Regions from separate parts of the Mesorhizobium sp. M1E.F.Ca.ET.041.01.1.1 genome, predicted to be linked through region 2. Evidence: riboswitches for the same ligand, from Rfam matches in the RefSeq annotation. Region 2 holds a riboswitch; the other holds the start of a gene.
What was found. A riboswitch is a leader RNA that binds a small molecule or an ion and turns the genes downstream of it on or off. The one in region 2 is predicted to bind thiamine pyrophosphate.
Positions count from the first base shown of each region.

Region 1: linked by a shared signal. The riboswitch ahead of thiC (phosphomethylpyrimidine synthase ThiC) and the one ahead of thiC (phosphomethylpyrimidine synthase ThiC) in region 2 are both predicted to bind thiamine pyrophosphate.

Region 1 is NZ_RZSL01000009.1:28,335-31,746, reverse strand. Features, by position in the region: gene EOA38_RS41085 (hypothetical protein) at 222-683, shown strand; gene EOA38_RS02280 (hypothetical protein) at 1,346-1,573, shown strand; TPP riboswitch at 1,695-1,811, shown strand; gene thiC (phosphomethylpyrimidine synthase ThiC) at 1,915-3,412, shown strand, end outside.
Region 2 is NZ_RZSL01000134.1:930-4,341, reverse strand. Features, by position in the region: gene EOA38_RS13810 (hypothetical protein) at 1-1,115, shown strand, start outside; TPP riboswitch at 1,215-1,331, shown strand; gene thiC (phosphomethylpyrimidine synthase ThiC) at 1,435-3,279, shown strand; gene thiO (glycine oxidase ThiO) at 3,283-3,412, shown strand, end outside.

The DNA of each region.
Region 1 (3,412 bases), on a different contig from region 2:
CTCGTTAGGTCGCACGTTGCACCAGGGGTGCGTCGGAAGGCACTCCGCCGTGTCCTGAAGAGGTAGCCTGCACTTGAGAATAGCCACGGTGGTACCTTATTTTCGGCTGTGAAGCACACGAGACCCGCGACGTGAGACCCAGTTGCTCAATACCCAGTTGCTGGGTGAGCGTGCATGACTGCCAACGGAAGGTCTTGCACGCACCCTCGCGATCTTGAGCAATGGTCGCCATGACTTTCTTCTTGCAGGCTTTTGAGTGGCCCAGCCTGCAATCACCAGACCCCACCGACTCTAAAGAGCGTGGCAGACGGGATAGTCGAGGTTGCCCGGCACAATTACGCTCAAGGCTTGCGCCGCCCAGAGGACACGCTGAAAAGGCAGCATGGGCGCGCAAGCACGCCATTCACGAGAGGTTCGACATGAAGACTATGCAAGAAAAAGACATTCCGGCATTCGTGCAAGCAGTTGTGGAGGCCGGCTGCAACATTTGCGCGATTGGCAACTTGGGATATGTCTTTGGCGATGCTGATTTGACGCCGGCGCAACGGAGGTCCGTCGAGCCACAGCTGCGCAGGATTGCTGAGATCTACGGCGAACGCGATCATCTCATGGACGAGATAGCTGTATATCTGCGGTCGATCGGACGCCATGTCGAGGTTGAGCCGAAGACAGGTGTTTCCTGATGGCCGCGATCGATCGCGTTCCGTAGTCGCCATTTCTATTGGGTAACGAGCAGCCGTCTTCCAACCTCTGAAACAAAAAAGAGGTGACCCCCAAAGGCCGCTCTCGAGACCGCAAGTCTGAGCCGCTAACGCATTGCGATAACCAGGCTGTCCGAACTGGGCGTCGATGCCTTCCTCGACCAGGTCGCGGTAGGCGGCGATCTCATCTACCGCATGCATAGCCAAGCCAGAGAAGTTTTCGGCAGCGGAATTCTCGGTCGCTTCCCCTTTTATGACTAGAGGGTGCGGCCGATCCGGCCGCGACGATCTCGCAGGGATTGCCATATACGGCAACACGAACACCGGCGGATCAATACTCGGATAATGGCGGCCGGCTATGTAGCGATCGATCGCGCACCAACATATCAATGCAATAGCTTAGTTGCTTTCAAAGGCGGGTCTCTACGAACTGCAAGCAAGCTAAACGATTGCGTCAACTCTTCCTCGCAGAGCGAAAACTCCGCGCCCACGCGATTTCTCTGCTGGAACAGCGGCACATCCTCAGCGCCAGGACACGGCCGCCGCCGTCGGGTTTTACGAAGCCGGTGATTGCATAAGTTGCCCGCAAGATATCATTGGTATCGGGAACGCCGCCGATGCCGCATCCTGAATAGAGCGGCCGCTTGCACCTGCCAGCCCGACGACCAGATCATATCTGCAACTCCATCTACCTGGACGTGGTGCAAATCACCTCGCTGAAGCCGCAAATCGTCGCCTTCGACCAGGATAACCACATCCGTGACCGCCTGAGCTACTCGGTCGATCTCGACGCACATGGCCGATACAGTTTTTCCATCCTTCACGAAGCGAATGAGACTTTGGCCATTCCAGCCCTGGTCTACGGGGCGTGACTTGTCCCCGATGCATGCGCGAGCTCTCCGCTCGGCCGGCCGCCGGACGTCGCCACCGGCCGAAGGCGCCCGAAGGCGCCCGAAGGCGCTTGACAAAGCAGCACCGGCCCATTCAACTTGAGGCATTCACCAGGGGAGTCCCGGTAAGGGGCTGAGATACTGCTGGCTTTCGCGGCGCAGTGACCCGTTGAACCTGATCCAGTTCATACTGGCGTAGGGACGGTGCAAGCGCTTTGCGGGAGTTTACGCCCGAGGTCCTGCTGCAGCAGGTCTACAGAAGCGTCTTTTCATCCTTCCGGCACAGAACTGGGTCTCCAATGCATGAGCAAAGGAGCCTCACGATGAATGCCCTCACCCCCGCCGTGTCGACGGGACCACTGCCCGCCTCGCGGAAAATCCACAAGCCCGGCGTCCTCTACCCGCAGATCAGGGTGCCGATGCGCGAGATTTCCGTCCATCCGACGGCCGGCGAACCGCCCGTCACCGTCTACGATCCGTCCGGCCCCTACACCGATCCATCAGTCCAAACCAGCATCGAAAAAGGCCTTGCCCGGCTTCGCCACGAATGGGTCACGGCGCGTTGCGATGTCGAAGCCTATGACGGCCGCCACGTCCGGCCGGAAGACAATGGATTCGCCACCGGCGAGCGCCTGACACCGGAATTTCCGATACGCAATCGGCCGCTCAAGGCCAAGCAGGGCAAGGCGGTGACCCAACTTGCCTATGCGCGCGCCGGCATCATCACGCCAGAAATGGAGTTCGTAGCCATCCGCGAGAATCTCGGCCGCGAGGTGATGCGCGGCAAGCTGCAACGCGACGGCGAAGCCTTCGGCGCGGCGATCCCAGATTTCGTCACACCCGAATTCGTGCGCGACGAGGTGGCGCGCGGACGCGCAATCATTCCCGCCAACATCAATCATCCCGAGAGCGAACCGATGATCATCGGGCGAAATTTCCTGGTGAAGATCAACGCCAACATCGGTAACTCGGCTGTCACATCGTCGATGGCCGAAGAGGTCGAAAAGATGGTGTGGGCGATCCGCTGGGGCGCCGATACGGTGATGGACCTGTCGACCGGCCGCAACATCCACAACATCCGCGACTGGATCGTGCGCAATGCACCGGTGCCGATCGGCACGGTGCCGCTCTATCAGGCGCTCGAAAAGGTCGGCGGCATCGCCGAGGACCTCAACTGGGAGGTCTATCGCGACACGCTGATCGAGCAGGCCGAGCAAGGCGTCGACTATTTCACCATCCACGCCGGCGTGCGGCTGCACTACATACCGCTGACCGTCGACCGGGTCACGGGCATCGTCTCGCGCGGCGGCTCGATCATGGCCAAATGGTGCCTGCACCATCACCGGGAGAGCTTCCTCTACGAGCATTTCGAGGAGATCTGCGACATCGCCAGAGCCTATGACGTTTCCTTCTCGCTCGGCGACGGCCTTCGTCCCGGTTCAATCGCCGATGCGAACGACGCGGCGCAATTCGCCGAACTGGAAACACTTGGAGAACTCACCAAGATTGCCTGGGCAAAGGACTGCCAGGTGATGATCGAAGGCCCGGGCCATGTCCCCATGCACAAGATCAGGCAGAACATGGACAAGCAGCTCGCAGTGTGCGGTGAGGCGCCGTTCTACACGTTGGGGCCGCTGACGACCGACATCGCGCCGGGCTATGACCACATCACCTCAGGGATAGGTGCCGCCATGATAGGCTGGTTCGGCACCGCAATGCTTTGCTACGTCACGCCGAAAGAGCATCTCGGCCTTCCCGACCGCAACGACGTCAAGATTGGGGTGATCACTTACAAGATAGCCGCCCATGCAGCCGATCTGG
Region 2 (3,412 bases):
TCTCGCTCTACATCCTGTTGACGGCCGTGACGGCCTGGTTCCTGCCCGACGCCAATTGGGACATGCTGCCTTATCTGGCGATCGCCGAGGAAGGCGCCTATCCCGATCCGCAGGCGCTGCACGACTATGCCTACAGCACGGTGAAAGCCGGCGTGTCGGCTGGCGACTACAAGACGCTGACCGATGATGGCGGCGGCTTCCGCAGCCACATGACAGAGAACGCCGCCGACTTCCATTCGCTGCTCGGCATGTACCGGATCAAGTTCCTCTACGCCGAGATCCTGTCCGGGCTCAGCCATGTCGTGTCGCCCGTCGAGGCGATGCGGCTAGTGCAGGTATTCTCGGTGCTGTTGTTCGGCGCGATCACGCTCACCTGGCTGCGCGCGGAAGGCGCGCTGGCGCTGGCGCCCGTCGTCGGCGCCGTCCTGATCATGTCCGATTTCGGCGACGCCGCGCGGGCTTCGACGCCTGACCTTCTCTGCTCGGCGCTGTTCCTCGGCGGGCTGTTCGCCTATGTGCGCAAGCGCGAGGCGGCGACGGCGATCCTGCTTTTCCTCGCCTTCATGGCGCGGCCGGACAACATTGTCTTCCTCGCCATCTTCGCCGTGCTGCTTGTCGCATTTCGCCACAAGGCGTGGGGCGCGCTGGCTGGTTTCGCTGCATCTTTCATCGCCTATTTCGCCATCTCGCATTGGGCCCAGCATCCCGGCTGGTGGCCGCATCTGTGGTTCTCCAGCATCGAGCAGCACTACAATATGGACGGTTTCGAACCGCCGTTCTCGGCGGCGGCCTACCTCAAGGCCTTTGCCGCCTCGGTGGTGCGCGCCATCACCGTCAACAACTGGGTCGGCGTCTCGGTGCTGGCTTTAGCCGGATGGTATGGGCTCGACCGCGCCGGCTTCCGGCTCGACCGGCGCGCCGGCATCCTGCTTGCGGCGCTCGTGCTTGGCGTGCTCGCCAAGTTCGCGGTCTTCCCGATCCACGATACACGCATCTATTTCCCCAATCTCCTGCCGCCTTTCCTGCTGCTGGCCGCGCCGCTGATGGCTCTGTGGGCATCGGCCAGTCGGGGCGGTCGCGCGGCGCTGCAAGTCGTTCCTGGAGACAAGCCGTGAGTGCATTTTACGCGCTTGTGCGCGTGCTCCGCGCACGATGGAATGAGCGGCGATTGCCGTCGAACGCTTGACAAGATGACGCCGGCCCGTTCAACCTAGGCCATTCACCAGGGGAGTCCCGGCAAGGGGCTGAGATACTGCTGGCTTTTGCGGCGCAGTGACCCGTTGAACCTGATCCAGTTCATACTGGCGTAGGGACGGTGCAAGCGCTTTGCGGGAGTTCATGCCCGAAGACCTGTTCGCACAGGTGGACCAAGGCGGCTTTTCATCCTTCCGGCACAGAACTGGGTCTCCAATGCAACGAGCAAAGGAGCCTCAAATGAATGCCTTGACCCCGACCGTATCGACCGGACCGCTGCCGGCGTCGCGGAAGATCCACAAGTCCGGCGCCCTCCATCCGCAGATCAGGGTGCCGATGCGCGAGATCGCCGTTCACCCGACCGCCGGCGAGCCGCCGGTGACGGTCTACGATCCGTCCGGCCCCTATACCGACCCCGCGATTGAAACGGACATCGAAAAGGGTCTTGCCAGGCTTCGGCAGGACTGGATCGTGGCACGCGGCGATGTCGAGTCCTATGACGGCCGTCATGTCAGGCCGGAGGACAACGGATTTGCGACAGGAGAGCGCCTGACGCCGGAATTTCCCGTCCGCAACCGTCCGCTGAGGGCAAGGGCCGGCAAGGCGGTAACGCAGCTCGCCTATGCGCGCGCCGGGATCGTCACGCCCGAGATGGAATTCGTGGCCATCCGCGAGAATCTTGGCCGCGAGATGCTGCGGGGCAAGCTGCAACAGGATGGGGAAGCGTTCGGTGCGTCGATACCGGATTTCGTCACACCGGAATTCGTACGCGACGAGGTGGCGCGCGGCCGCGCGATCATTCCCGCCAACATCAACCATCCCGAAAGCGAGCCGATGATCATCGGCCGCAATTTCCTGGTGAAGATCAACGCCAATATCGGCAATTCCGCCGTCACCTCTTCGATGGCCGAAGAGGTCGAAAAGATGGTCTGGGCGATCCGCTGGGGCGCCGACACGGTGATGGACCTGTCGACCGGCCGCAACATCCACAACATTCGCGAATGGATCGTGCGCAACGCGCCGGTGCCGATCGGCACGGTGCCGCTCTACCAGGCGCTGGAGAAGGTGGGCGGCATCGCCGAGGACCTGAGCTGGGAGGTCTATCGCGACACGCTGATCGAGCAGGCCGAGCAAGGCGTCGACTACTTCACCATCCATGCCGGTGTGCGGCTGCACTACATCCCGCTGACGGTCGGGCGGGTTACCGGCATCGTCTCTCGCGGCGGCTCGATCATGGCGAAATGGTGCCTGCACCATCACCGCGAAAGCTTCCTCTATGAGCATTTCGAGGAAATCTGCGACATAGCCAGAGCCTATGACGTCTCCTTCTCGCTCGGCGACGGCCTTCGTCCCGGCTCGATCGCCGATGCCAATGACAAAGCGCAATTCGCCGAGCTGGAGACGCTTGGCGAATTGACGAAGATCGCCTGGGCGAAAGATTGCCAGGTGATGATCGAAGGCCCCGGCCATGTTCCCATGCACAAGATCAAGCAGAACATGGACAAGCAACTCGCCGTCTGCGGCGAGGCGCCGTTCTACACGCTGGGACCGCTGACCACGGACATCGCGCCGGGCTACGACCACATCACGTCCGGCATCGGCGCCGCCATGATCGGCTGGTTCGGCACGGCCATGCTCTGCTACGTGACGCCGAAGGAACATCTCGGCCTGCCGGATCGCAACGACGTCAAGACCGGCGTGATCACCTACAAGATCGCGGCGCACGCAGCGGATCTCGCCAAGGGACACCCAGCGGCGAAGATCCGTGACGACGCGCTTTCGCGGGCAAGGTTCGAGTTCCGCTGGGAAGACCAGTTCAACCTGTCGCTCGATCCCGAGACGGCGCGCTCGTTCCACGACGAGACCCTGCCCAAGGAAGCGCACAAGGTGGCGCATTTCTGCTCGATGTGCGGGCCGAAATTCTGCTCCATGCGCATCTCCCACGACATTCGCGCGGAAGCGCAGAAGGAGGGGATGGCGGCGATGGCGGAGAAATATCGCGCAGGCGGCGATCTCTATATGCCAGTCGAACCGCCAGGGGCGGAAAATCAGGCTCTGGCGCAGAAAGATCGGGAGACACACTGAGCCATGCGCCGCGTCCTTGTCAAAGGCGCCGGTGTGGCAGGCCTGACCGTCGCCCACGAATTGGCCGCGCGGGGTGCGTCGGTCACGGTTGCTGAAATTCGGAGCCAGATAGGCGGCAATGCCTCCTGGCTCG